Regions from separate parts of the Williamsia sp. MIQD14 genome, predicted to be linked through region 3. Evidence: predicted binding sites of a transcription regulator. Region 3 holds the regulator's gene; each other region holds the start of a gene.
The links. The regulator LexA, encoded in region 3, represses DNA repair genes until DNA is damaged. The targets are predictions, from matches to a motif close to CGAACANNTGTTCG.

Region 1: a site for LexA is predicted at 3,706-3,719, ahead of ACQ7HM_RS10710 (DUF222 domain-containing protein). Genes of this name have one in related genera too.
Region 2: a site for LexA is predicted at 2,595-2,608, ahead of ACQ7HM_RS14025 (DUF222 domain-containing protein). Genes of this name have one in related genera too.
Region 4: a site for LexA is predicted at 1,163-1,176, ahead of ACQ7HM_RS15375 (DUF222 domain-containing protein). Genes of this name have one in related genera too.

Annotation. Positions count from the first base shown of each region.
Region 1 is NZ_JBPFDG010000002.1:690,256-695,049, reverse strand. It holds gene ACQ7HM_RS10735 (LLM class flavin-dependent oxidoreductase) at 1-154, opposite strand, end outside; gene ACQ7HM_RS10730 (hypothetical protein) at 275-424, shown strand; gene ACQ7HM_RS10725 (hypothetical protein) at 554-763, opposite strand; gene ACQ7HM_RS10720 (hypothetical protein) at 760-927, opposite strand; gene ACQ7HM_RS10715 (flavin-containing monooxygenase) at 1,042-2,151, opposite strand; gene ACQ7HM_RS10710 (DUF222 domain-containing protein) at 2,162-3,613, opposite strand; gene ACQ7HM_RS10705 (enoyl-CoA hydratase) at 3,794-4,525, shown strand; gene ACQ7HM_RS10700 ((2Fe-2S) ferredoxin domain-containing protein) at 4,529-4,794, opposite strand, start outside.
Region 2 is NZ_JBPFDG010000003.1:523,596-528,389, reverse strand. It holds gene ACQ7HM_RS14035 (TetR/AcrR family transcriptional regulator) at 1-424, opposite strand, end outside; gene ACQ7HM_RS14030 (acyl-CoA dehydrogenase) at 541-2,319, shown strand; gene ACQ7HM_RS14025 (DUF222 domain-containing protein) at 2,647-4,107, shown strand; gene ACQ7HM_RS14020 (hypothetical protein) at 4,119-4,794, opposite strand, start outside.
Region 3 is NZ_JBPFDG010000005.1:463,014-467,807, forward strand. It holds gene hrpA (ATP-dependent RNA helicase HrpA) at 1-1,328, shown strand, start outside; gene nrdR (transcriptional regulator NrdR) at 1,266-1,766, opposite strand; gene ACQ7HM_RS19620 (LysM peptidoglycan-binding domain-containing protein) at 1,890-2,381, opposite strand; gene lexA (transcriptional repressor LexA) at 2,585-3,265, shown strand; gene ACQ7HM_RS19630 (SDR family NAD(P)-dependent oxidoreductase) at 3,352-4,215, shown strand; gene ACQ7HM_RS19635 (phosphoenolpyruvate--protein phosphotransferase) at 4,238-4,794, opposite strand, start outside.
Region 4 is NZ_JBPFDG010000004.1:158,125-162,918, reverse strand. It holds gene ACQ7HM_RS15375 (DUF222 domain-containing protein) at 1-1,123, opposite strand, end outside; gene ACQ7HM_RS15370 (class I SAM-dependent methyltransferase) at 1,266-2,231, opposite strand; gene ACQ7HM_RS15365 (enoyl-CoA hydratase/isomerase family protein) at 2,239-3,027, opposite strand; gene ACQ7HM_RS15360 (alpha/beta hydrolase) at 3,147-4,046, shown strand; gene ligD (non-homologous end-joining DNA ligase) at 4,056-4,794, shown strand, end outside.

The sequences.
Region 1 (4,794 bases), on a different contig from region 3:
GAACCATCGACTGTCCCTGCCACAGACGCACGGCATCGGTCCACTGGACGAGTGCGGCGAACGGCAGGATCTGCTCGACCCGGCGCGGGATGAACGGGAGCAGCACCGAGACCGCGGGTGTCGTCGACGGGTGTGTTTCGTGTGCGGGGTTCATCGTTGTCTCGAATGGTTCCCGTGCAGGCAGGCGTAATCATTTCTCTTGCGAACAATATCGCCTCGACCTACACTGATGACCGTTCTACGCAGCCTCTCTCATTCGATGAAAAGGATTGACATGACCAACGACAAGTCGGTGGAACTCGCCCTTCAGGAATTCGATGTCGAGCAGATGGAGGACCTCGACGCGATGGACTGGGGTTCGAGCTTCGCGACCAGTTTCGCCGCGTCCATCGGTGCGAGCGTCGCCCTCTCCATCGCTACCTAGACCGCACTCGGCGGGTCTACGCAGAAATCAGGCGGGGTGTTCGCACCCCGCCTGATTTCGTGGTCACCGCAACCGTCCGGCGCCGGCGCGCCGGCGCGCCGGCCCCGGGGGTCGACGCGCCGAGCGCGGCTACTCGTTCGCGATGTGCTTGCGTGCGACGAACAGCAGAACCACCGATGCCACGACGACGATCACCGCCCACGCGCCCACCGCCACCGTCTGCCAGCTCTCGCCACGGCTGACCGCGAAGAGAATGGCGGTGATCGCACCGACGGCCAGCACGTAGAACGCGGCAAGCGTGCCGATGCCGAACCCGCCGGAGGGTTCGGGCGCGCTCACGTGAGGATCGAGATCGCGGCCGAGTAGCTCACGGCGCCGCCGACGCTGGCGCCGCTGATGGCACTGAGGACGTCACTGAAGCCCGGTGCGTCCATGTCCTCGAGTCGTTCCACGTCGAACTCCTGCAGTGCGAGTTCGATCGACCGGTCGTTGTTGATCGCCACGATACGTCCTTTCCTGAGGGTGAGTAATGATCGAAGCGTACGGAGTGCTCAGGAAGTTCGCAATGCTTTGGATCATGACGGTCAGATGAACGACGGAGGACTGCTGTGTGCAGGTCAGACCGTGTCGGCGACGACGCGCGCGGCCTCACGACCCGCGCGGTTGGCGCCGATGGTCGACGCCGACGGGCCGTATCCGAGCAGTTGCACCCTCGGTTGCGCGGCGACGACCGTCGCGAGTCGACCGGTCATGGTGATACCGCCACCCGCACTGCGCAACCGCAGCGGCGCGAGATGGTCCAGCGCGCTGCGGAATCCGGTGTTGTAGAAGATGACGTCGACGTCGAGGTGCGTCCCGTCGGGAAATGCGACTCCGGTGTCGGTGATGCGCGTGAACATGGGTCGCCACGCCAGGATCCCGTCGGCCTGCGCCGTGGCGATCGCCGGTGTGCGCCGCAGGCCCGTCACCGACACCACCGATGTCGGTGGCAACCCCGCGCGGACCCGCCGTTCGACGCGGGCGACGGCTTCGCGACCCTGCTCGGGGGTGAAGGGTCCGTCGGTGAACACCGGCTCGGTGCGCGAGCACCAGAAGGTCTCCACATCGGTTGCCGTACGGGCGATCTCGATGAGCAACTGGACGGCGGAGATCCCCGCGCCGACCACGAGGACGCGCTCGCCGTCGAACTCGTGGGGGCCGGTGTAGTCGTGGGTGTGCAGGGTGCGGCCGGTGAACCGCTCGGCGCCGGGGATGTGCGGAACGAAGGGGCGATCCCAGGTACCGGTCGCGTTGATCACGGTGGCCGCCTCGAGTGTGGTCGTCGGCGTCCCGGGACCGCTGCTGCCGGTCACCGCGAACCGGGGGTCGTCGGGGTCGCGCCCGGGTACGAGGTGCACCGCGCTCACATGCACCGGTCGGCGGACGGGCAGATCGAAACGTCGTTCGTAGCGCCCGAAGTAGTCGGCGACCGCGGTCGAGGCCGGCCACTCGTCGCATTCGACGCCCAGAGCCTCGGTGAGGCCGTACCCGGGGAGGTCGTGGACGTGGTTCGCGCCCGCGAGGGTGAGTGTCGGCCACCGGAACTGCCACGCCCCGCCCGACGACGGTGCGTGGTCGAGGATCGCGAATCGACCGTCGAGGCCCCGCCGCTGGAGGAAGTATCCCGCCGACAGTCCGGCCTGACCGCCACCGATCACCACGCAGTCGAGCTGCTCGTCGGTGGGCACGACGAGAACTCTACTCAGTGAGCACGGCCTGACGGTGGGCACGCGGGAGCCTGATGCTCTCGGCGACGAGGAACTGCAGTCGTCGTTGAACCATCACCGAAACGGGTTCAGGTGGCGCATGGTCGGCCACGATCTGCGCGGGCCGGTGCAGGTGATTCGCGCGTGGTGGGCCGGTGCTGCCGTTGGGTGTCCAGCCGTAGCGTCCGCGGTCGGGCCCGGAGTCGATCTTCACGGTCCGGAATCGGCCCGGGCCGTCGCCGACGACGCGGTTGTGGGGACCGCAGGCGGGGGCCAGCTCGGTGACGTCGGTGGCACCGCCGTCGGCCCAGTCGGTGTCGGCGTGATGAATCTCGACATGTGCGAAGGGTGCGGGGCATCCGGCCTTGCCGCAGCCGCCGTACTGGGAGAACAGCACGAATCGTTGGGCCTGCGTCGCCAGTCGCTTGCCGCGACCGTAGAACAGCGGTTCGCCGGTGATGTCGTCGAACACCGACAGATGCATCTGTGCCGTCGCTGCCAGCGCGATGACGTCGGTCATCGGGAGGTCCGCGCCGGTGGCGGTGTGGGCGATCCCGGCTCGCTCTCGTAGCTGCGTGTCGGTGATGGACACGATGATGTGGGGCGGCAGACCCCGGTGGGAGCCGCCGAGCAGCCCTCCGTCGACAGCCGCCTGCAGCAGCGCCTTCAGGGCGTCGTGATTGCGCTGGGACTGCGAGCGGTGGTCGCGATCGGCGGCCTCTCGCACGCGAGCGGGGTCGACACCGTCGTTGCCGCCGTGCGGTGAGTGATCGTCATCGGGGTTGTTCATGCCCGGCGCGGCCCAGGCCGCGAGGACGACGTCGAACAGCGCTCGTGTCATCGGGTCGAGATGGCCGGTGAGCTTCGACATCAGCAAGGAGTCCTGGGTGCCGATGCCCACGCCGCGGTTGCGGGCGCGATCGCGGTCCGACGGCAGGTCGCCGTCGGGGTCGAGATGCGCCAGGATGCGTGCGCCCGCGCGGGCGATCTCGCGCGGGCCGAAGTCACGCGCGATGTCGGCGAGTTGCGCCTCGGCGCGGTCGCGCGCACCCGAAGGTGTTGCGGCGGGCACTTTGTCGAGGACGTCGAGCACGGCGATGACGTGCTCGTGGGACAGCGCACCGTCGGCCATGGCGGCTGCGGTCTCCGGGCAGCGCGGGGGCAACGGTTCGCCGGTCATCGACAGCATCGACGACAGTTCGGCGACCTCGCGGAGCCGTTTCTTGGGCGCCGCGACCCGGAGCTGTTCGCCGACGAACTCGATCAGGTTGCGGCACTGCACCGTTCGGTACGCCTCGCGATCGGATACGTCCGCGATTCGCCGAAGTCCGGTGGATCCCATGGTGCGCGTGAGTCGTTCGTGGGTGATCGCGAGTTCTGCGACCTCCGACTCCGTCAAGGCGTCGGTGGATTCGTCGGCGATCTCGGTCAGGAGTGATTCCACCGCAGCGTATTTGGCGATTAGAGTGTTCCCCACAGCGCAGCCTCCCCCCGGATGCATCGACTGCCACAAGTCTAGTTCACATGTGCGACAATCGCAAGTGTGTTCGATTACAAGTTCCTCGTCGCTGCCCGGGTTGTGGTCGCGGCCGTCCGGTGTGTGTCGCGCGATACGCTGACCGCCATGATCGGGAGCACGTCGAACGGGTCCGTCACGACCATCGAGCTGCAGCGTTCGGACAAGCGCAACGCGCTGGACCACGCCATGGTGGACGGTCTCGTGGCCGCGGTCGACGACGCCGTCGCCGCCGGTGCGCGTGCCATCGTCCTGACCGGTGAGGGCCGGGTGTTCTGCGCGGGGGCCGACCTGTCGGGCCCGGTCTACGACCCGGACTTCCTCGCGAAGCTGGTGTCGGCGCTGCAGCGCATCGAGTCGGTGCCGGTACCGGTGATCGCGGCCGTCAACGGCAGTGCGCTGGGTGCCGGTCTGCAGCTGGCCATGGTCGCCGACCTGCGGGTGATGGCGCCCGACGCGCTCTGCGGGATACCGGCGGCCAAGATCGGAGTCGCGGTCGACGAATGGACGATCCGACGACTCATCTCGCTGGTCGGATCGGGTACGGCGCGCGGGATGCTCATCGGGTGCGATCCGCTCACCGCCGAGCACGCGCTGTCGGTGGGTTTCGCCAACCGCATCGGCGACCTCGCGATGGCGCAGGAGTGGGCGGCGAGCATCGCCGAACTCGCACCGCTCACCCTGGCCCACTACAAGCTGGTGTTCGCCGGCGACGGTGCCCGCGACGAGGTGCCCGCCGTGCGCGCCGAGGCGATGATGCGTGCCTGGGAGAGTGTGGATCTCGCCGAGGGTCGCGCCGCGCGGACCGAGAAGCGCAGCCCGCGGTTCACCGGACGGTGAGCGTCACCGCACTCGCTTGACCGACGAGCCCGGACGGTAGACGAGCCGCTTCACCGCGGCCGGCGGCGGCGCGATCCCGGGACCGCCCGCGCGCATCCACTCACCGACCTCGGCCATCGCCGAGGCGGTCAGCACCTTCTGCAGCCAGACCGGCCGACCACCGTTGGCCCGACCCGCCCGCGACGGCGACACCACGATCACGTTCGACCGCGCGCAGTCGTCGAGGCAGTCGCTGGTCCGAACCCGTGCGGCGTCGCTCGCCGAGGCAC
Region 2 (4,794 bases), on a different contig from region 3:
CGCGGCCCGCGTCGGCGATTGCCGTGATCACGGCGACGGTCTCGCGCCGGATGCCCACGATCTCGCGGTAGTGGGCCGGGGTGAGGGCACCGAGTTCGTACTGGACCACCCGGGCGAGGCTCGAGAACTCGGCCTGCCACTGGGCGAACGCCGCGACGACGGCCTCGAGCCGCACCGCCGGCGTCGCCTCGGGGTCGTCGACGGCGCGCATCGCCGCCAGCACGCTGTGGTGCCCCTCGAGCGCGATGTCGAAGAGCAACTCCTCCTTGGAGTCGAAATGCGGGTACATCGCGGTCGCGCTCATGTTGAGTCGGCGGGTGATCTCGCGGGTGGAGGTGCCGGCGTATCCCGACTCGGCGAAGGCATCGATCGCGGCGCGACGAATGCGATCAGCGGCCCCGGCGCGTCCGGTGGTGGTGCTCATGAACTCTCTCGACTCTTGTGCGTGTGGTGGGCACGGACCATTGACGATCGGCGCACCCGGAGAGCATCATAAGCGGGCGCTCATTTATTAGCGAGTGCTCATATCGAGGAGATCTCATGGCCGACCCGTTGTCCCGTCGCGACATCGACTTCCTGCTCCACGAGTGGCTCGACGTCACCGCGCTCACCGAGCGTGAGCGTTTCTCCGAGCATTCGCGCGAGACCTTCGACGACGTGTTGTCGCTGAGCGCCGACATGGCGATCGAGCTGTTCGCGACGCACAACAAGAAGGGTGATCAGAACGAGCCGTACGTGGGCGAGGACGGCAAGGTCGTCCTCATCGACGAGGTGCGCACCGCGCTGGCCGAGTTCACCAAGTCCGGTCTGATCGCCGGTTCGTTCGACGAGTCCGTCGGTGGCCTACAGCTCCCGTCGGTGGTGAGCAAGGCGTTGCTGGCGTGGTTCCAGGCCGCGAACCCGTCGTCGTCGACCTACCCGTTCCTCACCGTCGGCAACGCGAACCTCCTCGCCGAGTACGGCACGCCCGAGCAGATCGACACCTGGGTGCGGCCGATGGTGGAGGGTCGTTTCTACGGGACGATGTGCCTGTCGGAGCCGCAGGCCGGATCGACCCTCGCCGACATCACCACCAAGGCGGTCCCCGCCGACGACGGCAGCTGGCGGCTGACCGGCACCAAGATGTGGATCTCGGCCGGCGAACACGAGCTGAGCGAGAACATCGTCCACCTGGTGTTGGCGAAGACCCCTGGCGCGCCCGCGGGCGTGAAGGGCATCTCGCTGTTCATCGCCCCGAAGTACCTGCCCGACGGCACCCGCAACGACATCGCGCTGGTGGGCCTCAACCACAAGATGGGTAATCGCGGAACCACCAACTGCCTGTTGAACTTCGGCGACGGTACCCACTCCCCCACCGACGAGAAGGGCGCGGTCGCCTATCTCGTGGGTGAGGAGCACCACGGCCTGATGTACATGTTCCACATGATGAACGAGGCCCGCATCGGTGTCGGGTTCCTCGCCACCGCCATCGGTTACGCCGGTTACCTCGCCTCGCTCGAGTACGCAAAGGTGCGTACCCAGGGTCGTCCGCTCGACAACAAGGACCCCAGCTCGCCCGCGATCCCCATCATCGACCACGCCGACGTGCGGCGGATGTTGTTGGCGCAGAAGTCCTACGTGGAGGGCGCGCTCGCGTTGGGGCTCTACGCCTCCAAGCTCGTCGACGAGGAGCAGACCACCGAGGGTGAGACCCGCGACAACGCGCACCTGCTGCTCGAGGTGCTCACGCCGATCGTGAAGAGCTGGCCGTCGCAGTGGTGCCTCGAGGCCAACAGCCTCGCCATCCAGGTGCACGGTGGCTACGGCTACACCAAGGAGTTCGACGTCGAGCAGTTCTACCGCGACAACCGGCTGAACCCGATCCACGAGGGCGCCCACGGAATCCACGGTCTCGACCTGCTCGGACGCAAGGTGGTGATGAACGGCGGCAAGGGTCTACAGCTTCTCGTCGGGGCCATCACCGAGACCGTCGACCGCGGGACCGCTGCCGGTGGACCGGCCGCCGAGTACGCGACACAGCTCAAGGCCGCAGCCGACCGCCTCGCCGAGGTGACCGTCGCTCTGTGGTCGGCCGGTGACGTCTCGGTGTCGCTGGCGAATTCGACCGTGTACCTCGAAGCCGCCGGCCACGTGGTGATCAGCTGGATCTGGCTCGAGCAGCTGCTCGCCGTCGCCGACAAGGCCGGCGACTTCTACGACGGCAAACGAGCTGCGGCACAGTACTTCTTCCGCTACGAGCTGCCCAAGACCGGACCCCAGTTCGACCTCCTGGCCTCCCTCGACCGCACCACCCTCGACCTGGAGCCCGCCTGGCTCTGACGTGCTGACCGTGTGGAAACGGCTGGCCGAGGTCGTGCTGACTGTGCGGAAACGGCTGGCCGAGGTCGTGCTGACTGTGTGGAAACGGCTGGCCGAGGTCGTGCTGACTGTGTGGAAACGGCCGTCGAGTGTGCTGACCGCGGATCGTGAGCCGACGACGAGACAACGCACACTCGACGACCGGCTTCCGCACCGTCAGTGGTAGTACAACGCAACCAGACAAGCGAAATACACTCACGTTCAACACTATTCACTGAAATCAATCTCCCCTGGTTCGAACATCCGTGCTAACCTGGATGTACAGAACCACCTGGGGAGGGGGCAGCGGTGAGCGATCTCTTGGCGAAATACGCTGCCTTCGAGCAACTCCTGGATGAGATGGACGAGGCATCGTCGGACAGCTACGACCAGAAGACGCTCGCCGAGGTGGCGATCCGGCACGAACGGATCGCGCGGCGCTACCACGCGGCCGGGAACCGGCGGATCCTCGAGGTCTCCGACCGCGACGCTCACCGCGCCGTCGGATGCGTGACCCTCACCGAGTTCCTGCAGACGAAACTGCGCATCACGCAACCGAAGAAGCGCCTCAAAGAAGTGCAGGCACTCGAGCCGATGCACGCGATGACCGGCGAGACACTCCCACCGGTCTGTCCGAACACCGCACGCGAGTTGGCCGCCGGGTCGATCGGCCCCGACCACGTCCACGCCGTCCTCGACGTCATGAACAAGATCCCTGCCGCGGTCGACCCCGAGCATCGTGCGTTCGCAGAGAAGACGCTCGCCGAGTTCGCCACCACGCTCACGCCGAAGGAGATCGCCGCCGCAGGGGTGCGGATCCTCGCCCACCTCGATCCCGACGGGACCCTCACCGACGACCGTGACCGAGCACGGAATCGGAAACTCAACCTCGGCTGCCAGGACAGCCAGTTGATGTCGAAGCTCACCGCGACACTGGATCCGATCACGCGTGCGCTGTTCGACGTGGTTCTCGCGAAATGGGCGGCACCCGGCATGAACAACCCCGACGACGACCAGTCACCCAAGGGCGATCACGGCGACGCCGATGCAGAGCTACTGAAACAAGCGGCTGACCGTGATTGCCGGTCGCAGTCCCAGCGCAATCACGATGCGCTGAAAGCCCTCCTCGACGCCGCCGTCACCGGCGGCCTGCTCGGCGGATCGCATCGTGGGCTGCCACCGCAAATCATCGTCTCCATCACCGACGCCCAATTACGCGAGCACGCCGGCGTAGCACGCACCGCCACCGGCAGCGACCTCCCGATCAGCGATGTCGTGAAGTTGGCCGCTGATGCGCAGACCCACCTCGCCGTGTTCAGCGACGTCACCGGCGAACCACTGTTCTTCGGCCGTACCCGGCGCCTCGCCTCACCCGCGCAACGGCTGATGGCGTTCGCGAAATACGGCGGCTGCAGCAAAGACAACTGCCAGGTCCCGTTCGCCCACAACGAAATGCACCACGCCGAACAGGACTGGGCGGACGGCGGACTCACCGACTCGTCGCACATGGCACCCGCATGCGGACCGCACAACCGCGCCGTCGGCACCGAACCCCATCAATGGACCACCGAGAAGATCACCGACGGACCCGACCGCGGCCGCTACGGCTGGCGACACAACACCGACCCACCCGAGACACTCCGCGCCAACCAGCTACACCGGATCGACGAACTCCTCGAGCGATACCGGAACCCACTCGACACGGTCCCGGCATTGAGTCGACGGTTCGACATCACCTGGCCTGGGTTCGAGTTGTACCCGGCGGCCTAGCGGACGTCTGGTCACCGCCCCTGAACCGTGCGGCGGAGAGTGGCGACCATCTGATCGCCGACGGCCGGTGCGACCGCGTCGGTCATGCCCTGCGGTAGCGAGATCACGAACATCACCGAACCGGGTTGTCCGGGAACGGTCGTGGCCACCATGCTGTGCAGCGCGGTGGGGCCCTGGCAGGCCGACGTCTCGATGCCGGTGACCGATGCGACCACCTGGACCGCGTCGGCGCCGCCGACCGTGAATCGCCGAGGCGCACTCAGTTGCACTCGCGGAACGCGGCCGGAATCGGAGGTGTAGATGTCGGCCACCAGGGCCGATTCCGCCCGCACCGCCTGCAGGATGTCGCTCGTGTCGGATGCCCCCGGCAGACCGGCGTCGGCGAGGGTGCTCTTCGGGCACGAGGCGGATTCGAGCGTCGCGGCGCCGCTCATCGTCCGAATAGGGCAGAAGCCGAACGGGCCGTCGGTGCACTTCTTCTCCCAACCGATGACCGTGCCGCAGGGCTGCACGGTCCAGGTGGGCGGGACGTCGTAGGCGAGGCCGCGTGTACCGGTCACCGACTTCCAGCCGGCCGGTGTCGTCGGGCCGGCCGACGCCGCCGGACACCGGTCGCCGCTGTCGGGATCGGGTGACGCCGATTCGCCGGTCGACGGCGCGGCGAGGGACGGCAGCCCGTCGTCGGAG
Region 3 (4,794 bases):
TCCACATCCCCCTCGCACTGCTGCCACGGGTCCGTCCGTCGGGTTTCGACTGGCTGGTCCCGGGGTTGCGTACCGAGCTCGCCGTGGCGATGGTGCGGAGTCTGCCGAAATCGGTGCGGCGTCGCCTGGGTCCCGCCGCCGATGTCGGGGCCGCGGCGATGGCGGCGCTCACCCCTCGTAGCGAACCGGTCGCGGTCGGGCTGGCCCGGGAGGTCGGTCGCCAGACCGGGGTCGCGGTGTCACCGAACGATTTCGATCCGGCGGCACTGCCGCGCCACCTGCGGATGACGTACGCGGCGGTCGCCGACGACGGATCGGTCGTCGCCACCGCCGAGTCGCTCGCCGGACTCCGCGAACTCGTCGGGGGCTCCGGTCCGTCGGTGCCGTCCGGCGGTGGTTCCCGCGCGCTCCGGGGTGCTGGGTCCACGGCCCCCACGCCGACACCGATCACCGAGTGGACGGCCGCCGGCATCGGCACCATCGCCTCATCGGTCGTCGAAACCGTTGCCGGTCAGCAGGTCACGAGTCATCCCTACCTGATGGTGGTCGACGGTGGTGTCGTACGTGCTGTCGCGACCACGGCAGCCGAGGCGCAACGGCAGACGCACCGCGCCATCCGACGCCTGCTCGAGATCTCGATCCCCGCGCTCAAGCCCTCGGCGGCCGGTCAGTTGCCGGTCGCGGCGCGCCTGGCGTTGTCGCAGAGTCCCTACCGCTCGATCGACGACCTGCTGCGCGATTGCACGCGGGCGGCGATCGGCGATCTCACGGGGCCGACCGCACAGGTGCGCGACCCGGCGGCTTTCGCGGCGTTACGGGCCGCCGTCGCTCGTGACGCCCCGTCGGTGGCCCGTGCCGCCCTCGCGGCCGCGGCCGATGTGTTGACCCGTGTCGCGCCGATCCGCGCCGAGCTCGATCGGCTCGGTGCGGCTCCGGCCGTCGACGATGTGACCCGACAACTCGACGATCTGGTGTTCGACGGGTTCATCGGCGCCACCGATGCCGAACACCGAGCGCGTGTGGCGGTGTACCTCGACGCCATCCTGGTGCGGCTGGGCAGACTGCCCGCCGCGACGGCGACCGATGCGCGGTCCATGGAAACGCTGGATCGTGTTCTCGACCGGTGGGCGGAGGTGGTCGAGCGGGCGACACCGGCACGGCGCGTCGCCCTCGGGGAGCAGATCCACTGGATGGTGGAGGAGCTACGCATCGGGCTGTTCGCCGAGCGGATCAGACCCGCCTACCCGGTGTCGGAGCAGCGGATCCTACGGGCGATCGACGGGCTCGCCGGCGGCACCGACGGAGGCGGTGGCGGCGCGCGACGGTGACGCCCGCAGGTCGTCGATCTCGCGCTGGAAATCGTCGACCGATTCGAACGACCGGTACACCGAGGCGAAGCGAAGGTAAGCGACCTCGTCGAGCTCGCGCAGGGGTCCCAGAATGGCCAATCCGACCTCGTTGCTGGGGATCTCGGCCGATCCGGAGGCACGCACGGCGTCCTCGACCTGCTGGGCCAGAAGCCGCAACCGGTCCTCGTCGACAGCGCGGCCCTGGCAGGCGCGGCGCACGCCGAGCATCACCTTCTCCCGACTGAACGGCTCGGTGACCCCGTTGCGTTTCACGACGGCGAGCACCGCACTCTCGACGGTGGTGAACCGGCGACCGCAGTTCGAGCACGAACGGCGGCGGCGGATGGCCTGTCCCTCGTCGGCAACCCGCGAGTCGACCACTCGGGTGTCCTCGTGCTTGCAGAAGGGGCAGTGCATCGACGTGTCCTCGAACCTGATCCGCGGGCGACGCGCGTCGAGGACGAGCCCCGTGGCGTCACAGGGTCCGAGGTGGACCCACGGTCGCGAGGATACCGACCCGGGTCGAGCGTCACACACCGGTCAGTTCCGGTAGAGGGGGGCGAGCAGCGGTTGGCCGGCGGTCAGCGCCGATCCGCTCATGTGGTTGAGCTCCTTGATGTCGGCGACCACGGCGGACGTCGACCGGTCCGGGGCGACGCGCGCGGCGAGCTCACCCAACGACTCCCCGCCGCGGACGTGGACGACCGAGGTCCCGGCGATGGGGGCGGCCGTCGACTCGGTGGCGGCCGATCCGCCGAGCACGACCGCCCACACGGCGACCGCGAGAGCGATGCCGGCGACGATCGCCGCGCCCCATCCGATGGGTGCGGGCCGACGCGACACCGGCGCGTGACGACGTCCGTCGGCGCACAGCACACCGGCGGGGCGTGCATCGACCGGCCGACCCGAGGGCCGCCGGCGAGCGGGCACAGGGCGCTGCGCCGGCCGCGGCGCGCGCTCGACGGTGCTCCCGGAGGGGCGGTACCCCGTGTGGGCGGTGGTGCTGCTGTGACGCGTGAGAGTCTGATTCATGACGTGCTCCTCATCGACCAGACGTTCGAGTGAACGTGTGTTCGATTTGTATCACGCGGCTCCGACAATGTCCCGACACGGTCGAACAAATGTTTGAAAGTTGTTATCCGCTGCACTACTGTCCCAGGTGACAGCAGGTCCGCGCGTCGTCCGAACCGTTCGAACAGACCGGTCGGGAGCGGGGCCGCGACAGGAGGGACACCGTGTCCGACACCACCGTCACCACCACCGAGTTCGCCGACGGCCCGATCAGCGAGGCCGATCTGACCCCCCGGCAGGCGAAGGTCCTCGAGGTCATCCGTGCGTCGGTCCGCGAGCGCGGTTATCCCCCGAGCATCCGTGAGATCGGCGACGCGGTCGGCCTCAACTCCACGTCGTCGGTCGCCCACCAGCTGCGCACCCTGGAACGCAAGGGCTTCCTCAAACGCGACGCGAACCGCCCCCGCGCGGTGAACGTCCAGGACGCCGATCCCGGCGACGGCGGCGGCTCCGACGCACTGTCGCTCCCGACGCCGACCTTCGTCCCGGTGCTCGGTCGGATCGCGGCCGGCGGGCCCATCCTCGCCGAGGAGGCGGTGGAAGAGGTGTTCCCGCTCCCCCGCGAACTCGTCGGCGACGGCGCGCTCTTCCTCCTCCGCGTGGTCGGCGAGTCGATGATCGACGCCGCCATCTGCGACGGCGACTGGGTGGTCGTCCGCCAGCAGAACGTCGCCGACAACGGCGACATCGTCGCGGCCATGATCGACGGCGAGGCCACGGTGAAGACCTTCAAACGCACTGACGGACACGTGTGGCTCATGCCCCACAACCCACAGTTCGACCCCATCCCCGGTGACGAGGCGGCCATCCTCGGCAAGGTCGTCACCGTCATGCGTCGCCTCTGATCGCCCGCCCACACCCCGCAGAAGCCATCTGACCACGCCGCGTGTCACACTGGTTCCCCCGCTCGGGGTGGACGACAGGAGACGTGATGGGCGCACAGCGATTGGTCCTCGACGGGGCAGTGGTCGTGGTGACCGGTGCCGCCGGCGGCATCGGACGTGAGGTCGTCCGCGAGGTGCATCGTCGCGGGGCCCGGGTGGTCGCACTCGACCTCGTGCAGTCGGCTGTCGACGACGCCGTGCGCGGACTCGACCCCGAACGCGTGCTCGCCGCGCAAGCCGACGTCACGGTCCCGGCGGATCTCTCCGACGCGGTCGATCGCGCCGTGGATCGGTGGGGCCGGATCGATGTGGTGTTCGCCAATGCCGGTATCTCCAGCGGGGATTCGGCCGACACCGTTGCCAGCGTGGCCGACGGCGTGTTCGAGCGGGTCATCGGCGTGAACCTGATGGGCGTCTGGAACACCGTGCGCGCGGCGCTGCCGCACATCATCGAGGCGCGCGGCCACGTCCTGATCACCTCGTCGACGTACGCCTACCTCAACGGCATGGTGAATGCGCCCTACGCGGCGTCGAAGGCTGCCGTGGAGCAGATCGGTCGGGCGTTGCGAAGCGAGCTGGCGGCCCATGGTGCGACGGCCGGGGTGCTGTACCCGGGATGGGTCGCCACGCCCATCGCCGACGTCGCCTTCGGCAAGGACGAGCTCGCCACCGCATTGATCAAGCGGGCGTTCCCGCGGCCGCTCCTCACACCGATCAAGCCCCGCCGTGTGGGGCTCGCGGTCGCCGACGGCATCGAGACCAGGTCACCCCGGATCCAGGTCCCGCGGCGGTGGATCCCGGTGGCTGCGCTGCGCGGCATCGTCAACCCGCTCTCCGACGCCGCGCTGCAGCGCGACACGACCATGATCGGCCTCGTCCGCGAGGTGGAGGACCGCGCGCACCGGCGGTGAGGTCAGCCGATCCGCGACGTGATCAGCCGTGGAGGGCCGCCGCGGCGGCGACGCGCGCGTCTGCGGGATCCGCGGTCGCCAGGGCCGCCCTGGCCGCGGCCCGGCACTGCTCGGTGGTGACCTGGCCGAGCGCGGCGCCCACCCCGGCCGCGGCCGCGGGCGCACTCGACAGTGACGTGACGCCCATGCCCACCAGCACGCAGGCGAGCAGGGGGTCGGCGGCGGCCTCGCCACACACACCGACCGGTTTGCCCGTCGCCGAGCCCGCCGAGGCGACCATGTGGATCAGCGCGAGAACGGCAGGCTGCCACGGATCGGTGAGGTAGGCCAGTTCGGCGGACATGCGGTCGGCCGCCATCGTGTACTGCGTGAGGTCGTTGGTGCCGATCGACACGAAGTCGACCTCGGCGAGGATCGACGGCGCCAACAGTGCGGCCGAGGGGATCTCGATCATCACGCCGGCGACGAGGCCGCGGTTGCGCACCTTCGCCGCGAAGTCGCGCGCCTCGGTCGCGGTGGCCACCATCGGCGCCATCACCCACGGGGACGACCCGGTCGCCTCGGCGGCGGCCGCGATGG
Region 4 (4,794 bases), on a different contig from region 3:
CCGAGCAGTCGTCTTTGCTGCAGCCCTTGTACTTGGCGAACGCCATCAGCCGTTGCGCGGGTGAGGCGAGGCGCCGGGATCGTCCGAAGAAGAGTGGCTCGTTGGTGATGTCGCTGAACACCGCGAGGTGGGTCTGGGCGTCAGCGGCCAATTTCACGACATCGGTGATCGGGAGGTCGCTGCCGGTGGCGGTGCGTGCGATGCCGGCGTGTTCACGCAGCTGGGCGTCGGTGATCGAGACGATGATCTGTGACGGCAGTCCGCGATGTGACCCGCCGAGGAGTCCGCCGGTGACTGCGGCGTCGAGAAGAGCCTTCAGCGCATCGTGATTGCGTTGACTCTGCGAGCGGCAGTCCCGGTCGGCTGCTTGTTTCAGCAATTCCGGATCGGCATCACCGTGATCGCCCTTCGGGGACTGCTCGTCATCCGGATTGTTCATCCCAGGAGCCGCCCATTTCGCCAACACAACGTCGAACAGAGCGCGCGTCATCGGATCGAGTGTCGCGGTGAGCTTCGACATCAACTGCGAGTCCTGGCACCCCAGCGACAGTTTCCGATTCCGAGCCCGATCGCGGTCGTCGGTGAGGGTGCCGTCGGGGTCGAGGTGCGCGAGGATGCGTACTCCGACCGCGCCGAGCTCCTTGGGTGTGAGCGTCGTGGCGAACTCGGCGAGAGCCTTCTCGGCAAAGGCGCGGTGTTCAGGTTCGACCGCGGTGGGGATCTTGTTCATCACGTCGAGTACGGCGTGGACGTGGTCGGGGCCGATCGAACCTGCGGCCAGTTCGCGAGCGGTGTTCGGGCACACCGGCGGTAGCTTCTCGCCGGTCATCGCGTGCATCGGTTCGAGCGCCTGCACTTGTGTCAGACGCTTCTTTGGTTGTGTGATGCGCAGTTTGGTCTGCAGGAACTCGGTGAGGGTCACACACCCGACGGCGCGGTGCGCGTCGCGGTCGGAGACCTCGAGAATGCGGCGGTTACCGATGGACGCGAGTTGGCGGACAGCGGTTTCATGGGTGATCGCCAGTTGCGCGACTGTCTCGTCGTCGTAGGCGTCCGAGGCCTCTTCGGCAATCTCTTTCACAAGGGTTTGCAGGGCAGCGTATTTCGCGACAAGATCGCTCACGTACTACCCCCTCCCCAGGTGGTTCTGTACATCCAGGTTAGCACGGATGTTCGATACTTGGGAGGTTGATTTCAGTGAATAGTGTTGAACGCAAGTGTATTTCGGGTGGGCGTAGTGCGTTCTACCCTACTGACGGCGAAGGCTACTGAGACTTCCGGCCGGTGATGACGATGTTGTAGAAGAACTTCGGGGGCACGACCTTGCGGAGGACGTTCTCGTCGAGCCAGGTGAGGCGCTTCCAGCCACCGAAGGCGAAACGTGCCCAGCCCCAGCCCAGCTTCTCCGGCGGCACGGCCGCCTCGAAGGTGCGCACCGGCCATCCGAGCATCGCCGCGGCGAACTCCTCGGTGGTGGTCGAGACGTCGACGGCGCCGGCGCTGCGCGAGATCGCCTCCAGCTCTGCGGGATCGAAGGTGTGGATGTCGACGACGGCCTCGAGCGCCGCGGCGCGCGAGGACTCGTCGAGTTCGGCCTGCGGTCGCCGCCACGACTGCAGCGGACCGAGCTTGGTGACCGTGGTGGTCGCGGCCCAGGTCGCGCGGCTGAGCCAGCGCGCGTAGAAGTCACCGATCGTCGACGGCTCGCCGGCGAAGATGAAGCGGCCGCCCGGCTTGAGGACGCGGAGAACCTCGCGCAGCGCCTGCTCGACATCGGGGATGTGGTGCAGCACAGCGTGTCCGACCACGAGGTCGAAGGTGTCGTCCTCGTAGGGGATCGTCTCCGCGTCGGCGACACGGCCGTCGACGTCGAGGCCGAGGTTCGTTCCGTTGCGCAGCGCCACCTTGACCATGCCCGGCGACAGGTCGGTCACCGAACCGCGCTCGGCGACTCCCGACTGCATCAGGTTGAGGAGGAAGAACCCGGTGCCGCAACCGAGTTCGAGGGCACGCCCGTAGGGCAGCGTCTCGGTGGCCCCGGCGGCGTCGAACCGACCGCGCGCGTAGTCGATGCAGCGCTCGTCGTAGGAGATCGACCACTTCTCGTCGTAGGTCTCGGCTTCCCAGTCGTGATAGAGCACCTGGGCGAGCTTGGTGTCGGCGAGCGCGGCCTGCACCTGTTCGGCCGAGGCGTGCGGATTGGGTGCGGGATCGTGCGGGGAGGCGGTCATGTGCAGCTCACTTACCGGTGAAGGAGGCCTTGCCCGGCCCGTTGTCGACGAAGGATTTCATGCCGATGGCGCGGTCATCGGTGGCGAACAACGAGGCGAACAGGTGCGCCTCGATCTTGAGTCCGGTGTCGAGATCGGTGTCGAGGCCCTCGTCGATGGCGGCCTTCGCCGCGGCCAGCGCGACACTGGCGCCACCTGCGAACTTCGACGCCCACGCGAGCGCGGCGTTGTAGACCTCGTCGGGCGCGACGACCTCGTCGACCAGACCGATCCGCAACGCCTCCTCCGCTCCGACGAACCGTCCGGTGAAGACCATGTCCTTGGCACGGGGCGCACCGATGAGACGCGCGAGGCGCTGTGTGCCGCCTCCGCCGGGGATGACACCCAGCAGGATCTCGGGGACACCGAGCTTGGCGTTGTCGCCGGCGATGCGCCGGTCGGCGCCGAGGGCGACCTCGAGTCCACCGCCGAGGGCATAGCCCGTGATCGCGGCGACGGTCGGCTTGGGGATCGAGGCGATCGCACCGAGGCCCGCCTGCAACCGCCCGGCGACCTTGCTCATCTCGGCGAAGGTCATGTCGTTCATCTCTTTGATGTCGGCGCCGGCGGCGAGCACCTTCGGGCCGCCGTAGACGACGACGGCCTTGATCGTGTCGTCCTCGGTCGCGGCGAGCGCGGCGTCGGCGAGCTCCTGCTGGACCTGCCGGTTGAGGGCGTTCATCGGCGGCCGGTTGAGCAGGATCGTCCCGACCCCGGGGTGATCGGCGCTGGTCTCGAGGGTCACGAATTCAGGCATGGACGCAGGCTACCGGTAGCGACGCCTATCCCATCGGCGGGGAGCGGCGCCACCCATCGCGCGCGGACATCGATCGAACAGCCGTTAGTCGGCCTCATCACCCGCCTAGTGTGTCCGTTGTGACGACGACCCCGATCCACGCCGAGCTCCGCCGGATCAGCCGCCTGCTGCCGCGCAACCCGATCAACGCCCGCACGGTGCCGCTGGTGCGCGCCGCGACGAGGCTTCTCGCGCTCGTACCGGACCGCGGCGTCGAGACCGTGCGCCTGCCGTCGGGCGCATCGGTCCGCGTGCACCGTCCTCCGACGGCGCCGACAGCGCAGCACCCGGCTCCGGCGATGGTGTGGATACACGGTGGTGGATACCTGTTCGGCACCGCGCGCCAGGACGACGCCCTGTGCGCTCGCTTCGCGCGGACTCTGGGCATCACGGTGGCCGCGGTCGACTACCGACTCGCACCCGAACACCCGTTCCCCGCGCCCGTCGACGACTGCCTCACCGCCCTGCGGTGGCTGGCCGACCAGCCGACGGTGAACAGCGACGCGCTCGCCATCGGGGGCGCCAGCGCGGGTGGCGGTCTGGCGGCGGCACTCGCGCAGCGGGTCCACGACGAGGGCGAGTTCACCCCGGCCCTGCAGTTGCTGGTGTACCCGATGCTCGACGACCGCACCCCAACCCCCGATGCGGACTCCGCGCGGGGGCATCGACTCTGGAGCGGGGCGTCCAACACCTACGGGTGGTCGTCCTACCTCGGCGACACCGACCGCGACCGAGCGGTACCCGCCCGTCGCGCCGACCTCGCCGGGTTGCCACCCGCCTGGATCGGCGTCGGCACCAACGACCTCTTCCACGACGAGGACCTCGCCTACGCGCGACGGCTCACCGAGGCGGGTGTCGCGTGCGAGACCGTGGTGGTGCCGGGCGCCTTCCATGCCTTCGACAAGGCCGCCCCCGGCGCGACGGTGACGCGGGACTTCTTCGACGCCCAGTGCGCCGCGCTGCGGGGCGCACTCGCCTAGGGTCGATCCATGGCAGCCGAATCCGCCGGCTCTCCCGTCGAGCTCACCGTGGGTGACCGGACGGTGCGCGTCTCGAGCCCCGACCGCGTCTACTTCCCCACCCGCGGCGAGACCAAACTCGACCTCGTCGAGTACTACCTGTCGGTGGGCGACGGGATCGTCCGCGCCCTCCGCGACCGTCCGTGTATGTTGCATCGCTACCCGAAAGGCGTGGCAGGGCAGAAGGTGCACCAGAAGCGCATCCCGGCCGGTGCGCCGGAGTGGCTCGAGACCGTCGAGATCTACTTCCCGCGGTACGGGCGCACCGCCGACGAGGTGTGCGTGACCGAACTGGCGACCGTGGCGTGGGCCGTGCAGATGTCGACCGTCGAGTTCCACCCCTGGAACTCACGCAGGTTCGACACCGAGAAGCCCGACGAGTGGCGGATCGATCTCGACCCGATGCCCGACTGCGACTTCGACAAGGTCCGTCGCGCCGCCCACGTCGCCCACGAGGTCCTCGACGAACTGGGCATCCGGGGTTTCCCCAAGACCTCGGGCGGGTCGGGGCTGCACGTCTACGTCCGCATCGAACCGGAGTGGTCGTTCACCGACGTCCGCCGGGCCGCACTCGCTTTCGCGCGAGAGGTGGAGCGCCGCAACCCCACCGACGTCACCACCACCTGGTGGCGCAAGGACCGCGATCCGACGGCGGTGTTCGTCGACTACAACCAGAACACCCGTGATCACACCATCGCGGCCGCCTACT